2 linked regions of the Paraburkholderia fungorum genome follow. The protein of the gene in region 1 binds, or shares a complex with, the protein of each later gene. Links are inferred from orthologs where the notes say so. Each region holds a gene or a part of one and is shown in the gene's direction. Other genes may lie near its edges.

Region 1 (9,879 bases):
GCAGCACGCCGTGACCTTCGCGGGCGGTCTGGCTGCGGACGGCATGAAGCCGGTCGTGGCGATCTACTCGACCTTCCTGCAACGTGCGTACGATCAGTTGATCCACGACGTCGCGCTGCAAAATCTGCCAGTGGTGTTCGCGATCGACCGCGCGGGTCTGGTCGGCGCGGACGGCGCCACGCACGCAGGCGCTTACGATCTCGCGTTCCTGCGCTGCATCCCGAACATGACGGTGATGGCTGCGTCGGACGAAAACGAATGCCGTCAGATGTTGTACACGGCGTTGCAGCAACCGAATCCGACGGCGGTGCGTTATCCGCGCGGTGCGGGTACGGGTGTCGCCACCGTCAAGCAGATGGCGGCGTTGCCGATCGGCAAGGGCGAAGTGCGTCGCGAAACCTCGCAGCCGGCCGGCAAGCGCATTGCGATTCTGGCGTTCGGCACGATGGTTGCGCCGTCGCTCGCAGCCGCTGAGCAACTGGACGCGACGGTCGCGAACATGCGCTTCGTCAAGCCGCTCGACGCCGAACTGGTCCGCCAGCTGGCCGAAACGCACGACGCCATCGTCACCGTCGAAGAAGGCTGTGTGATGGGCGGTGCAGGTTCGGCTTGCGTCGAAGCCCTGCTTGAAAGTGGGGTTATTCGTCCCGTACTACAATTGGGCCTCCCCGACCAGTTCATCGATCATGGGGATCCGGCCAAGCTGCTCGCCGCGTGCGGTCTCGACGCTACGGGCATCGCCAAGTCGATTCGCGAGCGCTTTCTGTCGAGCGGCGCGGTCGGCGGTCAATCTTCGGTGAAGCGCGTCGCTTAATTGCGCTGCCGTTTGCCATGTTGCCGCTGTGTCAGCGCGGCCATGGCGGTTTCCCACTTGAATCGGTGAGCCTCTGGCCCATCTTAAAACGCCGGCCCAGGCCGGCGTTCGCCGTTGCGCATCCTGATTCGCACGGCCGCCGAGCACCCCATCCGGTCGACTCGCGACAGCCCTCGATCCCCAACGGGATCGTCGGGCGCGGACAACCTGGGCGGCCCGGCGTCTCCTGAAAGGACAAAAAAATGAACCAGATGAATCCCGCCTTTGTGATGCCCGACGTGCAAAGCACGCCCGATACGCGTCAAATTCCGATTCAACGAGTCGGCGTCAAGGGCGTGCGTCATCCGTTGACGGTGCGTACGCAAGCCGGCGAAGTGCAGCCGACGGTCGGCACGTGGAACCTCGACGTGCATCTGCCGGCTGAGCAGAAGGGCACGCACATGTCGCGTTTCGTCGCGTTGCTCGAAGAGAACAAGGCGCCGCTCGAATCGGCCACGTTCCGCACGATGCTCGCGGCGATGCTCGACAAGCTCGAAGCCGAAGCGGGCCGTATCGAAGTGTCGTTCCCGTACTTCGTGAACAAGACCGCGCCGGTGTCGGGCGTGCAAAGTCTGCTCGACTATGAGGTCACGTTGACCGGCGACGCGCGCAACGGCGCGACGCGTCTGTTCCTGAAAGTGCTGGTGCCGGTCACGAGCCTGTGCCCGTGTTCGAAGAAAATCTCGCAGTACGGCGCGCACAATCAGCGCTCGCACGTGACGATCAACGCCGAACTCACGGGCGATGTGGCCGTTGAAGAACTGGTGCGGATCGCCGAAGAAGAGGCGTCGTGCGAACTGTGGGGCCTGCTCAAGCGCCCGGATGAGAAGTTCGTCACCGAGCGCGCGTATGAAAATCCGAAGTTCGTCGAAGACCTCGTGCGCGACGTCGCGCAACGTCTGAATGCGGACGAGCGGATTGTCGCGTATTCGCTCGAAGCCGAGAACTTCGAGTCGATTCACAATCACAGCGCGTATGCGGTGATCGAGCGGGACAAGCGGGTGGCCTGACCGTCACGCAGCGCACTGCCTTAGCAGCGCAAGAAAAAAGCCGCTTTTCAAGCGGCTTTTTTTACGGCTCGAGTTGCCCGGGTAGGCCCGGATGCGCAGCCTAGCGCGCGAGCGACGTCAGATCCCAGCGCGGCTTCACGGTGAACGCGTAATCCTTGCCCGACTGATCCGGCCAACGCTGCAAACGCAACGCGCCGGCCAGCGCGATCATCGCGCCGTTGTCCGTGCACAGCGACAGGTCGGGGTAATGCACGTAGAAATTGCGCTTCTTCGCGGCAGCGGAGAGCGCTTCGCGCAGTTGACGGTTCGCGCCCACGCCGCCCGCGACGACCAGCCGGTTGAGCTTCGTCTTCTTCAGCGCAGCCAGCGATTTGGCGGCCAGCACGTCAACCGCTGCATCGACGAAACCTCGCGCCAGATCGGCTTTCGCCTGTTCGCAGATGTTCGCGCCGCCGAGCTTTTTGGCGTTCGTCAGCACCGCCGTTTTCAGGCCGCTGAAGCTGAAATCGAGGTCGCCGGAATGCAGCATCGGGCGCGGCAGAACCACGGCGCCCGGTGTGCCGAATTCGGCCATGCGCGAGACTTCCGGGCCGCCTGGGTAGCCGAGGCCGAGCAGCTTCGCGGTTTTGTCGAAGGCTTCGCCGGCGGCGTCGTCGAGCGTTTCGCCGAGCGTCTCGTAGACGCCCACGTCGGTCACGCGCATCAATTGCGTATGTCCGCCGGACACCAGCAACGCAACGAACGGGAACGGCGGCGGTTCATCCACGAGCAGCGGCGACAGCAAATGGCCTTCAAGGTGATGGATGCCGATGGTCGGCTTGTCCCACGCCATCGCCAGCGAATTGGCGACGCTCGCGCCGACCAGCAGCGCGCCCGCGAGCCCCGGCCCTTGCGTGTAGGCGATCGCGTCGATGTCGCTGCGCACGGTGCCCGCGCGTTCCATCACCTCTTCGAGCAACGGCAGCGCGCGCCGGATGTGATCGCGCGACGCCAGTTCCGGCACGACGCCGCCGTACTCCCGATGCATCGCGATTTGCGAGTGCAGCGCGTGCGCGAGCAGGCCGCGCTCCGTGTCGTAGAGCGCGAGACCGGTTTCGTCGCAGGAGCTTTCGATGCCGAGAACGAGCATGATGGGTGGTTTGAACGGCGCAAAAGTGGTGACCGCGCGCGCGTCCGAAAGAAAAAGGTAAGCCTGAAAGTATAGCAGCGTGGGTAAGCGCCCGCAGACGCGCGGGTACAATGCGGCCCCATGGAATCCTTCGATATCGCAGTGATCGGCGCGGGCGCGGCCGGCATGATGTGCGCGGCCGTGGCCGGGCAACTCGGCCGCCGCGTGGTGCTGATCGACCACTCGCAGCGTCTCGCGGAAAAAATCCGCATTTCCGGCGGCGGCCGGTGCAATTTCACGAATCTTTACGCGGGGCCGAATAATTATTTGTCGGCGAATCCGCATTTCTGCCGTTCGGCGCTGGCTCGCTACACGCCGCGCGACTTCATGGCGCTGCTCAAGCGGCATCACGTGACATGGCACGAGAAGCACAAGGGGCAGCTTTTCTGCGACCAGTCGAGCGACGCGATCATCAACGTGCTGAAGGCCGAGTGCGATGCGGGCCGGATTGCGTGGCGCACACCGCTGTCGGTGGAAGAAGTGCGTCAGGACGCGCAAGGCCGCTTCACGCTGGACACCCCGTCGGGTCCGATCACCGCGAGCGCGCTGGTGGTGGCGACCGGCGGCCTGTCGATTCCGAAAATCGGCGCGACCGATTTTGCTTACCGGCTCGCCAAGCAGTTTGGTCACAAGCTGATCGACACGCGCCCGGCGCTGGTTCCGCTGACTTTCGCCGCAGCCGACTGGGCGCCGTTCGCGGCGCTTTCGGGCGTCTCGCTCGACGTGCAGCTGGCGACCGGCAACAAGAAAACCGGTGCCGAATTCAACGAAGACCTGCTGCTCACTCACCGTGGTTTGTCCGGCCCAGGCGTGCTGCAGATTTCGAGCTACTGGCAGCCTGGCGAGCCGATTCATATCAATCTGCTGCCTGAACGCGACGCCACCGCCGACCTGCTGGAGGCGAAAACGGGTACCAAACGCCAGATCGCCAACCTGCTGTCCGAGTGGGTGCCGCAGCGGCTCGCGCACGTCTGGCTCGACACCCACCAGATTCCCGCTGAGGCGCGCGTGGCGGATCTGCCGGACAAGACGCTGCGGCGAGTCGGCGACGCGCTGTCGCGCTGGACGCTGACGCCGAACGGCACCGAGGGCTATCGCAAGGCGGAAGTCACGCGCGGCGGTGTCGATACGCGCGGTTTGTCGTCGTCGACGATGATGAGCGAACGCACGCCTGGCCTGTATTTCATCGGCGAGGCGGTCGATGTGACCGGCTGGCTCGGCGGCTACAATTTCCAGTGGGCATGGGCCTCTGGCGTGGCTGCCGGGCAGGCCGCCGCCGAGTTCGCGCGGGCAGCATAAAGGGCTTGACGGCGCATTAGCTTTGTGAGAAAGCTCTGCTATACTCCTGAACCTCTGCGGGGTTTCGTTGTTGAAAAATGACGATAATCCGCGTGAAAGGCAACGAGCAGACAACGAGCCGCTTTAGGTCGCCATGCGCCGTTTCAGGCGCACCGCGGAGAAAAACGGCTTGCTGACCGAGCTTCGCGCTCGCGGGTTTTGCAAAAAACCTACGGCTGGGCGCAAGCGCAGGAAGGCGGCTGCGGTGAAGCGTCATTTCAAGCGTCTGCGTGGTCAGATGCTGCCAAAGAAGTTCTACTGATTCTGGCGTTGCCGCGGTTCCGTCTGAACGGAGCGGCGACATCCAACCGGTGGCGGCACAGCAGGTGCCATCACGGAAACACGGCCCTTCGGGCCAGCCGGCAGGGTCGCATCCACTACGCATATTGCGCCAACCCGCTTGAGGAAGCAGTCCCCAAGCGGGTATTCGTGTTGATGCAGCGGAGTGGTGTCCGCCCCGCCGGTTTTTCAAATTTCAACGCATTCAGGTGAGTGATGACTCTCAAGGACCGGATCAACGACGATATGAAAGCTGCCATGCGGGCGCGCGAGACCGAGCGTCTCGGCACGATCCGTCTGCTGCTCGCCGCCATCAAGCAACGCGAAGTCGATGAGCGCGTGACGCTCGACGACACCGCGATCACGGCGGTCGTCGACAAGATGATCAAGCAGCGCAAGGATTCGATCAGCCAGTTCGAAGCCGCCGCCCGCACGGATCTCGCCGACAAGGAAAAGGCCGAGCTGGCCATCCTCGCTGCGTACATGCCGGAGCAGATGTCCGAAGCGGAAATCGTTGCCGAAGTTCAGGCAGCGGTCGCGCAAACCGGCGCAGCCGGTCCGCAGGACATGGGCAAGGTGATGGGCGTGCTCAAGCCGAAGCTGGCCGGCCGCGCCGACATGACTGCGGTTTCGGCGCAGGTCAAAGCTGCGCTCTCGAAGTAATTTCTGTTTGACCCCGGCCTGCGCGCCACGCCGCCCGACGGCGGCGCGCGCAGCGTTGAGCTTTTAAGGTAGCGTCATTTACTGTGATTCCACCGTCATTCCTGCAGGACCTGCTCAACCGCGTCGATATCGTCGACGTGGTCGGCCGGTACGTGCAGTTGAAAAAGGGCGGCGCGAACTTCATGGGGCTTTGTCCGTTCCACAACGAGAAAAGCCCTTCGTTTACGGTTAGTCCGACTAAACAGTTCTATCACTGCTTCGGCTGCGGCGCGCATGGCACGGCCATCGGCTTCCTGATGGAGCACGTCGGTTCCTCGTTTCCCGAGGCGGTCAACGATCTGGCGCAATCGGTCGGCTTGACCGTGCCGAACGAACCGTCGCCGGGATATGGCGGTGGCTCGGGCGGTTCCGGCGGTTATTCGTCGGGGGCGTCCAAAGCCGTCACGACCGCGCTGTCCGACGTCATGCAAACCGCCTGCGATTACTACCGCAAGCAGCTGCGCAGCGCGCCCAATGCCATCCAGTATCTGAAGAAACGCGGCTTGACCGGCGAAATCGCGGCCCGTTTCGGCCTCGGCTATGCGCCGGACGGCTGGCAGAATCTCGAGCCCGCATTTCCCAATTACCGGGACGATTCACTGGTCGAATCGGGGCTGGTTATCGTCAGCGAAAAGTCGGATGCGCAAGGGCAGAACCGCCGTTATGACCGATTTCGAGAGCGGATCATGTTCCCGATCCGCAATGTCAAAGGGCAGGTGATCGGCTTCGGCGGCCGCGTGCTGGACGGCGGCGAGCCCAAGTATTTGAATTCGCCCGAAACGCCGCTATTTAACAAAGGCAGCGAGCTATACGGCCTGTTCGAGGCGCGGCTAGCGATTCGCGAGCAACATTACGTGCTCGTGGTCGAAGGCTACATGGACGTGGTTGCGCTGGCCCAGTTGGGGTTCCAGAACGCGGTTGCCACGCTCGGTACGGCCTGCACACCGATTCACGTCCAGAAACTGATGCGCCAGACCGACACGGTCATCTTCAGTTTCGACGGCGATTCGGCCGGCCGTCGCGCCGCCCGTCGCGCGCTGGACGCCTGCTTGCCGCATGCGGCGGACAACCGGACCATCCGCTTCCTGTTCCTCCCGTCCGAGCACGACCCCGACAGCTATGTACGCGAATTTGGCACGGAGGCGTTTGCCGAACAGGTCGAACGCGCGATGCCGCTGTCGCAATTCATGCTGAACGAAGTGCTCACGGGCAAGGAACTGGATCAGCCGGAAGGCCGTGCCCGCGCGCTGTTCGACGCCAAGCCGCTGTTGCAGGCCTTGCCGGCCAACGCGTTGCGCGCGCAGATCATGCATATGTTTGCCGACCGGCTCGACGTGCCGTTCGACGAAGTTGCCGCTCTTTGCGAAGTCGATTCGCGAATCGCAGCGGCTGCGCGCCAGGCGCCCGCTCGCAAGGATCGACGCAGCGTCACGGGAATCGAGGAAAAGACCCTGCGCAATCTGGTGATGTATCCGCGCACGGTGGCCGTGCTCGACGAAGACGCCGAACAGGCGCTTCTGAGCGTGACCCGGCACGGCGAACTGTTCGAGGAAGTGACGACGCACGCACGTGCACTCGGCGATTCGGCGGAGTTTCAGTTGTTGTCCGACCTATTGCGAAACGGCGCAAACGCCCCAACTTTCGAGGAAATCTTTCGCAAAATTCTGGACTATGATGAAAATGTCCGGGATTTGCTGCTAAAAGATCCCGAGGATGCGACTGTTATCGAGGAGCGGCGGGAGCAGGAGCGGATCGTGGGTGAGGAACTGAAGGCCGCGATCCTGAAGATGCGGTATGACGCTTACTGCGAGCGTCTCGAGCAACTTTCGCGGCAATCCCGGCACACGCCGGAAGAGTTCGCGGAGCTCTCGGAACTGAACAGAAAGCGGGCTGACATGAAGCGTCAGCTAGGCCTGTAAAGGGCTTGGCGGAAGGACTGACAAAGGATTCACAAAAAGGTTGACAAAAAACCCAAGTGCTATAATTGAGGGTTTCCAGCGGTTTGTTTTTCAAGGGTTTTCCTAGCAAAGGCGAAAAGGCGATGCGATGGCAAAGACTACGGGCGGAAATAAAGCGACAGGCACAGGCTCCACGGAGCCGACCAGAAAGGTCACCGAGGCCAGGTTAGTTTCTTCCGCCAGAAAAACGTCTACCGTCAGCGTTACGCCAGTTGCCGGGAAGAACTCATCGACCACTTCGGCCGCGCGCGCGGATCCGGTCAGGGCAGCGAAAGCTGCACCACAACCGGCCACTACGGGGTCAGGTGTCAGAAGCGAAAGGGAAGCGCCTGCTGTGCAGGACGAGGCGGCGGCGCGTGAGATTCCAGTATCCACGGTTCAACCGGCTGTTGTCCAACAGCCGCGAGTCGAGACTACAGCCGGTACGGCGAACTCCATGACGAAAAAGCTGACTGAAGTATCCGTCGATGACGAAGCACCCCAGACCGAAGAGACTCCTGCCGCGCCTCCTGGCAAGGTCGAAAAGGTCAAGGCTCGTGACCGTCGTGCCAAGGAAAAAGCGCTGCTGAAAGATGCATTCGCGTCGTCGCAGCCGGGCACGGTCGAGGAGCTCGAGGAGCGCCGTTCGAAACTGCGCGCGCTGATCAAGCTCGGCAAGGAGCGCGGCTTCCTCACCTACGCTGAAATCAACGATCACCTTCCGGACAACTTCACCGAAACCGAGGCGATCGAAGGCATCATCAGCACGTTCAACGACATGGGCGTGGCGGTCTACGAGCAAGCCCCCGACGCCGAAACGCTGCTGCTGAACGACAACGCGCCCGCCGCTTCGTCAGACGACGAAGTGGAAGAAGAGGCGGAAGTTGCGCTGTCCACCGTCGACTCCGAATTTGGCCGCACCACCGACCCCGTCCGCATGTACATGCGCGAGATGGGTACGGTCGAACTGCTCACCCGCGAAGGCGAAATCGAGATCGCGAAGCGGATCGAAGACGGCCTCAAGCACATGGTGATGGCCATCTCCGCGTGCCCGACCACGATCGCCGACATCCTCGCGATGGCGGAGCGCGTCGCGAACGAAGAGATCCGCATCGACGAACTGGTCGATGGGTTGATCGACTCAAACGCTGAAGACGCCGATGGCTTCTCCGAACAGGAAGCGGAAGCGATCGAAAGCGAAGACGAAGAAGTCGAAGAAGAAAGCGACGAAGACGAAGAAGAGGACGACGGCGCGGCGCAAGCCACCGCCAACGCGGCGCAGATGGAAGCGCTCAAGCGTGCGTCGCTCGAAAAATTCGCGATGATCAGCGAGTGGTTCGACAAGATGCGTCGTGCGTTCGAGAAGGAAGGCTACAAGTCGAAGTCGTATCTGAAGGCGCAGGAAACGATTCAGAACGAACTGATGACGATCCGCTTCACCGCGCGCACCGTCGAGCGTTTGTGCGATACGTTGCGCGCGCAGGTGGACGAAGTGCGTCAGGTCGAGCGTCAGATTCTGCATACCGTGGTCGACAAATGCGGTATGCCGCGTGCGGAATTTATCGCGCGTTTCCCGGGCAGCGAGACGGATCTGGAGTGGGCGGACAAGATCGTCGGCGAAGGTCACGCATACAGCGCGATCCTCACGCGGAACATTCCGGCCATTCGTGAACAGCAGCAACGTCTGCTCGATTTGCAGGCTCGTGTGGTGTTGCCGCTGAAAGACCTGAAGGAAACCAACCGTCAGATGGCGGCCGGTGAACTGAAGGCGCGTCAGGCAAAGCGCGAGATGACCGAGGCTAACTTGCGTCTCGTGATCTCGATCGCGAAGAAGTACACGAACCGTGGTCTGCAGTTTCTCGACCTGATTCAGGAAGGCAACATCGGTCTGATGAAGGCGGTGGACAAGTTCGAATATCGTCGCGGCTATAAGTTCTCCACGTATGCCACGTGGTGGATTCGCCAGGCCATCACGCGTTCGATTGCCGACCAGGCGCGCACCATCCGGATCCCGGTTCACATGATCGAAACGATCAACAAAATGAACCGTATTTCGCGGCAGATTCTGCAGGAAACCGGACTCGAACCGGACCCGGCGACGCTGGCCGAGAAGATGGAAATGCCGGAAGACAAGATCCGCAAGATCATGAAGATCGCGAAGGAGCCGATCTCGATGGAAACGCCGATCGGTGACGACGACGATTCGCATCTCGGCGATTTCATCGAAGACAACAATACAGTTGCGCCGGCCGACGCGGCTCTGCATGCAAGCATGCGCGATGTCGTGAAAGACGTGCTCGACTCGTTGACGCCGCGCGAAGCGAAGGTGTTACGCATGCGCTTCGGCATCGAGATGAGCACCGATCACACGCTCGAAGAAGTCGGCAAGCAGTTCGACGTCACGCGTGAGCGGATCCGTCAGATCGAGGCGAAGGCGCTGCGCAAGCTGCGTCACCCGAGCCGGTCGGACAAGCTCAAGTCGTTCCTCGAAGGGAATTGATCGTTGCGACTGTTGGGTAGCAGGTAATGAGTAGTTTGAAGGGGCCTCCTCGTTGTTTCGCGGAGGCCCCTTTTTCGTGTAGTATGTCGGCC
Region 2 (9,897 bases), on another replicon or contig:
ACTCGGCAGATGACCGGTTATGCGATGAAAGGCAGTCACGACGAGCCGCACCGCATAGCCGCAATGCCCTGGAGGGCCGAGGTGGTCCAGACCGAAACAGACGCCCGCGAGCGAGGCGATACCGATGCAGCGAGGAGCCGCCGTTTCCAGCAGCTCGCGCTGCCGCATCTCGACGCCGCGTACAACCTCGCACGCTGGTTATGCGGCAACGCGAACGATGCCGATGACGTTGTCCAGGAAGCGTTCATGCGCGCTTTCCGCTTCTTCGACACGTTTCGCGGCGACACTGCGCGGCCGTGGCTGCTGGCGATCGTGCGTCGTACCTGGTACACGGAGTGGCGTCGGCGCGGGCCGTCGCACGACATGCTCGAATTCGACGACACGATGGACGATGCGACGTTCGACGGATGGAGCGCGGGCGGCGACGATCCTCAGACGCTGCTGATCCGCGACGAAGATACGAAGCTCATACACGAAGCGCTCGCGCAGTTGCCGGTGGAGTACAGGGAGGTGCTGATCCTGCGCGAACTGGAAGAGATGGGGTATCGGGAGATCGCCGTGGTGGCGGATTTGCCGATCGGCACGGTGATGTCGAGGCTTGCGCGAGGGCGCCGGAAGCTGGCGGCAGTGCTGATGGAGAAACAGGGCTCGAAGCCTCCGCGCACGGGGGCTTCGGGCTGCAACACGCGGATGCCGGCAGACGGAACGTCGACCCAGCCAGGGCGCCAGCAGGGTTCCGGCTCGCAGGAGGCGGCGAAGCGTTCGGCTGCTCGTGCGGAACACACAACGCCTTCGCCGGATTCGTCCGCCAGTGCTCGTACAGATGCCGGTAACCGGCCGACGCCGGATGGTAATGAAGGGTATCCCCCGGAAGCGCATCCCCCGGAAACGCCCGCCGCCGGCAAGTTTGGCACGGCAACAGTTACACCGCTCCGGGCGTCCGCAAACGGCCGGCCACTCAACCCACCCGGCGCAGGCGCGCCGGGCTCCGCTCAGGAGACGCCAGATGGACTGTAAAGAAGCCCGGCCGCTCCTCGATGCGAACGCCGATCATGAGTTGCCCGCACCGGAAGCCCGGCGCATCCAGCAACATATCGAGAGTTGCGACGCGTGCCGTCGCGAGAGCGACAACTTGCGGACATTGAGTGGTGCGCTGCGGACGACGCCTTATCATCGCGCGCCGCAGTCGCTGAGGGCGCGGATCATCGCCGGTTTGCCGGCGATTGAAGAAGGGCTGGCTGCGACAGCGGCGGATATCCGTTCTGACACTGACGCTTATGCAACCGGAGAATCCGCGACGAATAACGGGCGGAGCGGCGTCAATCAACCGGGCGGCGCGCAAGGTACACCCGGCGACGCAGCACCAGAGTCGCGCCCGCGTCAGCGGCGCCGGTCCTTCCTGGCTGGATTACTCGATGGCTTGCGCGGTCAGTCAGGCGGCTTTGGCGGGCCGGTCGCCACGGGCGGCGCAAACCGGCTGTTTGCTTCGGGGTGGCTCGCTGCGCTGGTTATCGCGCTGGGCGCTGGAGCGGCGGGCGTGGCGTTGACCCTGCACCGTTCCGCAGATATTTCCCCATTCGCCGACGAACTGGTTGAGAGCCACGTGAGGGCGCAGGTGTCGGGCCGCGACATCGACGTGATTTCGACCGACCGGCACACGGTCAAGCCCTGGTTCAACGGCCGGCTGGACTATTCGCCGCCGGTCGAGGATCTTGCCGCCAGCGGTTTCCCGTTGCAGGGTGGACGGCTCGACTACCTCGCGCATCAGCGGGTGGGGGTGCTGGTGTACCGGTACGGCAAGCACGTAATCGACGTGTACGTCTTTCCGCAGGCGGCATCGGGCGGCGCAGGCCGGAACGTGGGGAGCGCCGCGCCGTCGATAGTGGGGCGGGAGGGCTACTCGATCGCCCACTGGGATGCTGAAGGCATGACCTGGTGGGCGATTTCGGACGCCGCGCCCGATGCGCTGACAGGGCTGGAGGCCGCGCTGAAGGCGCGTCTGCAAAGCGGCAGCGAGCGTACCGAAGGCGGCTCCTAGCTTCAAAGTCTTGCTTATGCGGCAAGGTTCTGAGCGGGCTGAGGCCGCGTTGCCTTGATGATCTGCAGGCAAATAGCGGCCGGCAGCATTCATGTTTCTACAGCGTCCTCGGCGGCCGTAAAGCGACGCCCAGACTGCGCGAGCGACCCCGGGGAGTGGTCGCGGAAATTGACCAGAGCTTGCCGTTCCGATATGTCTGCGCCCAAAACGTCTTGCGGCGATCGGGCCAGCCTGTCCCTAAACCTTTGAAAACACTCCCGATTCACGCGTTGAATCGACGGGATATCTTGCAACCCGGCCCTATTCGGGTTACACTCTTTGGCTTCTCACTTGCCACACCGGTTCCGACGCCCGGGTGGCTTTTATCCATAAGTCAGCACAAGGAGTGAATATGCGTCATTACGAAATCGTATTTATCGTGCACCCGGATCAAAGCGAGCAAGTGCCCGCAATGATCGAGCGTTACAAGTCCACGATCACCTCGCACGGTGGCCAGATCCACCGTATCGAAGACTGGGGCCGTCGCCAACTGGCCTACATGATCGAGAAACTCGCCAAGGCTCACTACGTCTGCATGAACATCGAATGCGACCAAACCACGCTCGACGAGCTGGAACACGCATTCAAGTTCAACGACGCTGTTCTGCGTCACCTCATCGTCAAGCTGAAGAAGGCCGAAACGGCCCCGTCGCCGATGATGAAGGAAGTGCAGCGCGAAGAAGCCAAGAAGTCGGCTGCTACGCAACCGTCCGAAGCGCAGGCTTAAGACACACTATTTAAGCTACCAGAACAGGCGTTGTTCTCGCCCAAGGCTACATGAACCGGTTGCAACTTACGGCCAGCGTCGTCGAACGCGAACCGGTGCGGTACACCCCCGCCGGCGTTCCGATTGCAGGTTGCACGTTGCACCACCGCACGGAAGTCGTCGAAGCCGGCATTGCCCGGCAAGTCGAACTGACCATGCAGGCGGTAGCGGCAGGCGAGGCGAGCGGTAGGCTGGAAAGCTGTCCGATGGGCGTGGAAACGCTCTTCACAGGCTTCCTGGCAAAAAAGCACCGCAACGCACGAACTCTGGTATTTCACATCACAGAATTGCAGGACATTGGAAAGGACTGAACATGCCCCGCCCGACTGGTAAGAAATTCGACAAGCGTCGTCAGCAACAAAATCCGCTCTTCAAGCGCAAGAAGTTCTGCCGTTTCACGGCCGCTGGCGTCGATCACATCGACTACAAGGACCTCGAAACGCTGAAGGACTTCATCGGCGAAAACGGCAAGATCACGCCGGCGCGTCTCACGGGTACGAAGTCGCACTATCAACGCCAGCTGGATACGGCAATCAAGCGCGCACGTTTCCTCGCGCTGGTGCCGTACACCGACCAGCACAAGGCCTAACCCGACGACGCGATAAGGAGCATCTGAATGCAAATCATTCTTCTGGAAAAAGTCGTCAATCTGGGCAACCTGGGCGATATCGTTAAGGTCAAGGACGGCTACGCACGTAACTTCCTGATCCCGAACAAGCAAGCTCGCCGTGCAACGAAGGACGCTTTGGCTGAATTCGAAGTCCGCCGTGCAGAACTCGAAAAGATCGCAGCTGAAAAGCTGGCAGCCGCTACGGCCCAAGGCGAAAAGCTGGCAGGCTCGACGGTTCAGATCGGTCAGAAAGCTGGCGTCGACGGCCGTCTGTTCGGCTCGGTGACCAACGCTGACATCGCTGAAGCGATCACGAAGCAAGGCTTCGCAGTGGAAAAGGCGCAAGTGCGTCTGCCGGAAGGCCCGCTGAAGATCGTCGGCGATCACGCTGTTCAAGTGTCGCTGCACACCGACGTCGTCGTCGAAGTGACGGTGGCTGTGATCGGCGAACACGTCTAAGCATCACGTAGTATTTGCCAGGATTTAGCTGGCGAAAGGCAGGGGCCGGGTAACCGGCCCCTGCTTTTTTTATGCCTGTTTTTTTTAGTTTTTGCGCTCGCCGCCGCCGCCCGATTACCCGATAATTCTTCCCCATGAACGCACCGTCCAAAGATCCCCAACTCGAGTCGCTGAAAGTCCCGCCGCATTCGATCGAGGCCGAGCAATCGGTGCTGGGCGGCTTGCTGCTCGACAACGCGGCCTGGGACCGCATCGCCGACTTCCTGTCGCAGAGCGATTTTTACCGCTACGACCACCGTATCATCTTCGAACACATCGGCAAGCTGATCGCGGCCACGCGTCCGGCCGACGTGATTACCGTGTACGAGGCGCTCGGCACCTCGGGCAAGGCGGAAGAGGTCGGCGGTCTCGCGTATCTGAATGCGCTTGCGCAGAACACACCGAGCGCAGCCAATATTCGTCGTTATGCGGAAATCGTGCGCGATCGCGCGGTGCTGCGTCGTCTGGTTTCCGTGGCCGACGAAATTTCGGCTGACGCGTTCAATCCGCAAGGCAAGGAAGTACGGCAGTTGCTGGACGAAGCGGAATCGAAAGTGTTTTCGATCGCGGAAGACGGCGCGCGAGGTACCCAAGGCTTCCTGGAAATCGGGCCATTGCTGACTCAGGTGGTCGAGCGGATCGACACGCTGTACCACACCGCCAATCCGAGTGACGTGACGGGCACGCCAACCGGCTTCGTCGACCTGGACCGCATGACCTCGGGCATGCACGGCGGCGAATTGATCATCGTCGCGGGACGTCCGTCGATGGGTAAAACGGCGTTCTCGATGAATATCGGCGAATACGTGGCGGTCGAGTATGGGTTGCCGGTGGCCGTGTTCTCGATGGAAATGCCGGGTTCGCAACTCACCATGCGTATGCTTGGCTCCGTTGGCCGACTCGATCAGCACCGTATGCGTACCGGCCGCCTGACCGACGAAGACTGGCCGAAGCTCACGCACGCAGTGCAGAAAATGAGCGAGGCGCAGATTTTCATCGATGAAACCGGCGGTTTGAACCCGATGGAACTGCGTTCGCGGGCACGACGCCTGTCGCGCCAGTGCGGCAAGCTCGGTTTGATCATCATCGATTATTTGCAGCTGATGAGCGGTTCGTCATCGGGCGAAAACCGTGCGACTGAAATTTCCGAAATTTCTCGCTCGCTAAAGAGTTTGGCGAAAGAACTCGATGTGCCGGTGATCGCGCTGTCGCAGCTTAACCGTGGCCTCGAACAACGCCCCAACAAGCGGCCGATCATGTCGGATCTGCGTGAATCGGGTGCTATCGAGCAGGATGCCGACGTGATCCTGTTCATTTACCGTGACGAAGTCTACAACCCGGACAGCCCGGATAAAGGCACGGCGGAGATCATCATCGGCAAGCAGCGGAATGGTCCGATCGGACCTGTTCGGCTCACGTTCCATGGGCAATTCACGAAGTTCGACAATTTTGCCGGCGCGCAGAATTTCTACAGCGACTAAGTGGATAAGTGAAGCGATAACTGGGGCGCCGTTGTAACGGCGCTTTCGAAAGTGCGATATCTATCTCGCAACGGTACAATGTGGCGGTTTTATGTCAGCCATAATGTGACCAATTTTCGGGATCCCAATGTTCGGTCGTTTCATGCCCACCGAGGGCAAGTTTTTTGAAATTTTCAATGCACACGCCACGTGCATCGTCTCGGCGAGCCGCGAACTCGAGCTGCTGATCGACAATCTGCAAGACGCGGAAACCCACAAGCAAAACGTGCAAAAGGCCGAGAAGGCCGCTGACAAGCTCACGCACGAAACCATCGACCTGCTGCACAAGACGTTCATCACGCCGCTCGACCGTGACGAAATCCACAAGCTGATCACGACGATGGACGACATCCTCGACCTGATGGAAGACGTCGCCACCGCCATTTCGCTGTACGACGTGCAGGCCGTGACGTCGGAAGCGAGCCAGCTCGCGCACATTTGCACGGCGACCTCCGAGCGCGTGCAGTTCGCTGTGAGCCTGCTGTCGGACATGAAGCAGGCCGGCCAGATCCTGAAGGCCTGCGAGGAAATCGACCGTCTGGAGTCAGAAGCCGACCGCGTGCTGCGTTCGGCCATGTCGAAGCTGTTCCGCGAAGAAGACAACGTCAAGACCCTGATCAAGCTGAAGGCAATTTACGAATTGCTCGAAACGATCACGGACAAGTGTGAGGATGTAGCGAACATCATCGAAGGCATCGTGCTGGAAAACGCATAATGCAATCGATACAACTCGCTATCTGGGTCGTCGCCGGCCTGGTCGCCGTCGCGCTGATTTTCGACTTCATGAACGGCTTTCACGACGCGGCGAACTCCATCGCCACCGTCGTTTCCACGGGCGTTCTGAAGCCGCAGCAGGCGGTGGCCTTTGCGGCGGCGTTCAACGTCATCGCGTATTTCGTGTTTCACCTGAAGGTCGCGGCGACGGTCGGTAAGGGCACGATCGACCCCGACATCGTCGACCATTACGTGATTTTTGGTGCGCTGGTCGGCGCGATCGGCTGGAACATCATCACCTGGCACTACGGTATTCCATCCAGCTCGTCGCACGCGCTGATCGGCGGCCTGGTCGGCGCGGCGCTCGCCAAATCGGGCTGGGGCTCGCTGAACATGGACGGCCTGCTGAAAACGGTCGCCTTCATCTTTATTTCGCCGCTGCTCGGCTTCGTGCTCGGTTCGTTCTTCATGCTCGCGGTGTCGTGGATCTACTTCCGTACGCCGCCCAGCAAGGTCGACCGGCGGTTCCGGCGGTTGCAGCTGGTTTCGGCGGGGCTGTATAGCCTTGGGCACGGCGGTAATGACGCGCAGAAAACCATCGGCATTATCTGGATGCTGCTGATCGCGACCGGCTATGCGTCGTCGTTCGCCGATGCGCCGCCGCTGTGGGTGATCGGCGGCTGCTATCTGTCAATGGGATTGGGTACCTTGTTCGGCGGCTGGCGCATCGTCCGAACGATGGGGCAGAAGATCACCAAGCTGAAGCCGGTTGGCGGTTTTTGTGCGGAGTCGGGCGGGGCGATTACATTGTTCACCGCTTCGGCGCTCGGCATTCCGGTGTCCACCACGCACACGATTACCGGCGCGATCGTCGGTGTCGGCGCGACGCAAAAGCTGAGCGCGGTGCGTTGGGGAGTGGCCGGCAATATCGTCTGGGCGTGGATTTTGACGATTCCGGCGTCGGCCGTGCTCTCGGCGGCGGGCTGGTGGTTTGGCCATCGCTTTTTGTGAGCGCGACGGTCGCGTGCTTTGGCACAGGGCGGCACGGTAATTCGGCAATTTCAGGCTGAATACACGTGCCGCTGACCAGAAGGCTTTAGCGAAGGGTTTATTGCCGTAGCAGTTTCAGTGTCGAATAAGCCCGCGCGCGGAAGATTCTTAAATCAACGGGTCGTCGCGCAGGCACCTTCCGCAGGACTTTGAGCTTTCTTCCTATAGCGTCATGGCGCCTGGCATCAGTCCTCCGATAACGCCAGCAACCGCGCCGCTCAGATCAACGGCGCGCTGCCTCCATCCATCGGGACAATCGCTCCCGTTACGTAACTCGCGCGGCGGCTCGCCAGAAATAGCGCGACGTCAGCGATTTCCTCCGGCTTTGCATAGCGTCCGAGCGGCACTTTCGCCTGCCCGCGCGCCAATGCGTCCGCGCTATCGATTCCTTGCTGCGCCGCTTCCAGCTTGACCGCTTCCTCGACGCGCTCCGTCAACGTCGAGCCGGGATTGATGGCGTTGATGCGAATGCCATAGCGCGCGTAATAGTGGGCGAGGCCAACGGTGGCGAGCATCAGCGCGGCATTGGCGGCGCCCCCCGCGATGTGGATGTCGCTGGCGACCTTGCCACCCATCCCGATGATATTGACGATCGCGCCGGGCGCGGCCCCGTTGCCGGCTTTCGCCCGGTCAGCCATGCGCCGCAACACTTCCTGCTGCGGATAGATGTAGGGGAAATATTTCGCTTCCATCGTTGCCCGGAATGCGTCGGCGTCGAGCGTTTCCGGATCGTAGCGGCGAGCCGCACCTGCGCTGTTGATCAAAACATCGATCGGGCCGACGGCGGTGCTGACCTCTTCGACGATATCGGCGGCGCTGTGCGGTTCATGCAGATCGGCGCGCGTCCGGTGCACATGCAGACCTTCCTGTTTCAACTGCTCGTAAGCGCGCGCGAGATTGGCGGGGTCGCGCGAAACGATCGCGACTTTCGCGCCTTCGAGTGCAAACGCCCGTGCACAGGCGAGCCCGATTCCTTTGCTGCCACCGGTGATCAGTACCACCTTGTCTTTCAGCCCGAGATCCATTGTCACCACCCGCTGTCGGAAGAATATCGATGACGATAGCAGATCGTCGGCGTCGCCGGGATGAGCGACCTTTGACGCGGCACGGGAAGCGGAGTGGTTAGGCGGTGTTCTGGAACCGCGCGCAGGAAGCGCTGCCGGAGAATAGGGCCGATGACGAATGTTTTGTCACGGCTGAGGGCGTTTACGTGTCAGGCAGAAGGCTTGCCGTGGTCTGCGGAGGGCAGCACGCGGTTATCGTTAGCGAAATTCTGATGACGCTGTGCAGCGTTACGGCCGCTTTGCGCGACACGACCTGGAAGTGATCGCAGAGCAACGTTCGACTGCTAAAACGTTCAGTTTCCGTCGACCTTTCCGGCTGTTACCCGCAGCGGAAAATCAAAAGTTGCCGTTGGCGAAGCGCGCAATCGGATCGTCGTTGGTTTGTGTCGGCGCGGGCATGCTGCGTGAGCCCGTCGACGCGCGCATGATCTGCACACTGCCGTTTTCTTCAACTTGCTGAGCCTGCTGTGCCTGCCGGACGGCCACTGAAGCGGGGGGCGGCGGTTCAAAGGCATCAGCGGCGGCATCGATTGCGTCCGGTTCGCGACCCGCTGAAGCTTGTGGGACGGAACGTGCGGTTATCGTTGGTTGTGTAGAAGCGCCGTTAGCGGCGTCATACGCGCGAGCTTGAGCGGTCGAAGCCGTTGCGGGAGATACCGCACCTGCGGCGCGCGCCTGCATTTGCGCGGCACTCAAGCCTGGCGGCGGGGGCTCGAACTGATCCGCCGGAGCCGCCCGAGCTGTAGTCGTCGTCTGATCGGGAGCCGCAACTAAAGGCGCATGAGCCTCAGTGACGCGAGCTTGTTGGATCTGTCGATTCTGTGACGACTGTGGCTCCGCAACATAAACCGGCGATTGCGCTGCCGCCCTTGTCGCCGACGGTGCGACATTACCTGCCGTCCCCGCCGCGGCGCCCGCTCCTGCAACCTGTGCATCACGCTCCGACTGCGGCGCGGCGGCCTGATAACTCGGCGTATCAAACGGCGCTGGCGTCGCAGCCGGCCCAGCCACGCGCCTGATCCCATCGAAACGCTTGGCCCAGTACGGATTGGTCAGGTAGTCGAGCCGCACGGTGCCGCCGGTCGACGGCGCGTTGACGAAGCGCAGCTTGCCGACATAAATCCCGACGTGCGAATGCGCGCGCCCGGTCGTGTTGAAGAAAATCAGATCCCCAGGCGCGACCTGGTCGGGTTCGATGGATTCACCGCGTCCGCTCATATCGGCGGTCGTTCGCGGCAGATTCACCGACGCCGCGCGCAATACGACATAGCGAACCAGGCCGCTGCAATCGAAGCCGCTGTCGGGCGTATTGCCGCCCCAACGGTACGGAACGCCGACGAGACTCATCGCCTGAATCGAGATTTCTTCGCGGCCGATGCTGTGATCGACAAAATTCGGGAAGCCCGGCGGCGGCGCGTGATAAGCGCCGTTTGCCACGATCACGGAACTGCCGGACCCGCCGCGTGACGTTTTCTGCGGCGCGCCGGCACACGCGGCGAGCAACAGGACGGTCAGCAGGGAAAACGCGAGTCGGCGCATGAAAACGGGGCGAGCGTTAAACGCTCGTTTACTGACGGACGATTTCGGGATGGTAGCCC

Evidence for each region.
Region 2: the proteins of dnaG (region 1) and BLS41_RS08245 are in contact, whole or in part, in a crystal structure (PDB 2R6A), measured with the Geobacillus stearothermophilus proteins. The link is inferred for Paraburkholderia fungorum from one-to-one orthologs. Residues at the interface, in WP_049624496.1 of Geobacillus stearothermophilus: Lys456, Leu457, Leu458, Pro459, Ala460, Asn463, Ala464, Leu467, Leu535, Leu536, Ile537, Ala538, Gln544, Glu545, Asp548, Tyr549, His552; in WP_033016901.1 of Geobacillus stearothermophilus: Ser13, Glu15, Ala16, Gln18, Glu91, Leu92, Asp94, Ala95, Val96, Pro97, Thr98, Ala99, Ala100, Asn101, Tyr104, Tyr105, Ile108.

The regions. Positions count from the first base shown.
Region 1 is NZ_FNKP01000002.1:111,637-121,515, forward strand. What follows is about bases 4,921-7,831. They hold dnaG (DNA primase), read left to right. Parts: upstream 4,921-5,394; coding sequence 5,395-7,269; downstream 7,270-7,831. Other genes in these bases: BLS41_RS16735 (GatB/YqeY domain-containing protein), read left to right, coding at 4,921-5,311; rpoD (RNA polymerase sigma factor RpoD), read left to right, coding at 7,397-7,831. Outside these bases: dxs (1-deoxy-D-xylulose-5-phosphate synthase), read left to right, coding at 1-814; GTP cyclohydrolase FolE2, read left to right, coding at 1,057-1,863; tRNA (adenosine(37)-N6)-threonylcarbamoyltransferase complex transferase subunit TsaD, read right to left, coding at 1,964-2,992; BLS41_RS16725 (BaiN/RdsA family NAD(P)/FAD-dependent oxidoreductase), read left to right, coding at 3,113-4,330; more of BLS41_RS16735, read left to right, coding at 4,865-4,920; more of rpoD, read left to right, coding at 7,832-9,787. UniProt on the Escherichia coli protein: RNA polymerase that catalyzes the synthesis of short RNA molecules used as primers for DNA polymerase during DNA replication.
Region 2 is NZ_FNKP01000001.1:1,859,088-1,868,984, forward strand. What follows is about bases 3,311-6,239. They hold BLS41_RS08245 (replicative DNA helicase), read left to right. Parts: upstream 3,311-4,046; coding sequence 4,047-5,432; downstream 5,433-6,239. Other genes in these bases: rpsR (30S ribosomal protein S18), read left to right, coding at 3,311-3,432; rplI (50S ribosomal protein L9), read left to right, coding at 3,460-3,912; BLS41_RS08250 (DUF47 domain-containing protein), read left to right, coding at 5,560-6,186; BLS41_RS08255 (inorganic phosphate transporter), read left to right, coding at 6,186-6,239. Also shown: BLS41_RS08215 (RNA polymerase sigma factor), read left to right, coding at 82-1,017; BLS41_RS08220 (anti-sigma factor family protein), read left to right, coding at 1,007-2,038; rpsF (30S ribosomal protein S6), read left to right, coding at 2,430-2,804; priB (primosomal replication protein N), read left to right, coding at 2,855-3,154; more of rpsR, read left to right, coding at 3,157-3,310; more of BLS41_RS08255, read left to right, coding at 6,240-7,196; BLS41_RS08260 (SDR family oxidoreductase), read right to left, coding at 7,454-8,260; BLS41_RS08270 (C40 family peptidase), read right to left, coding at 8,636-9,838. UniProt on the Escherichia coli protein: The main replicative DNA helicase, it participates in initiation and elongation during chromosome replication. Travels ahead of the DNA replisome, separating dsDNA into templates for DNA synthesis.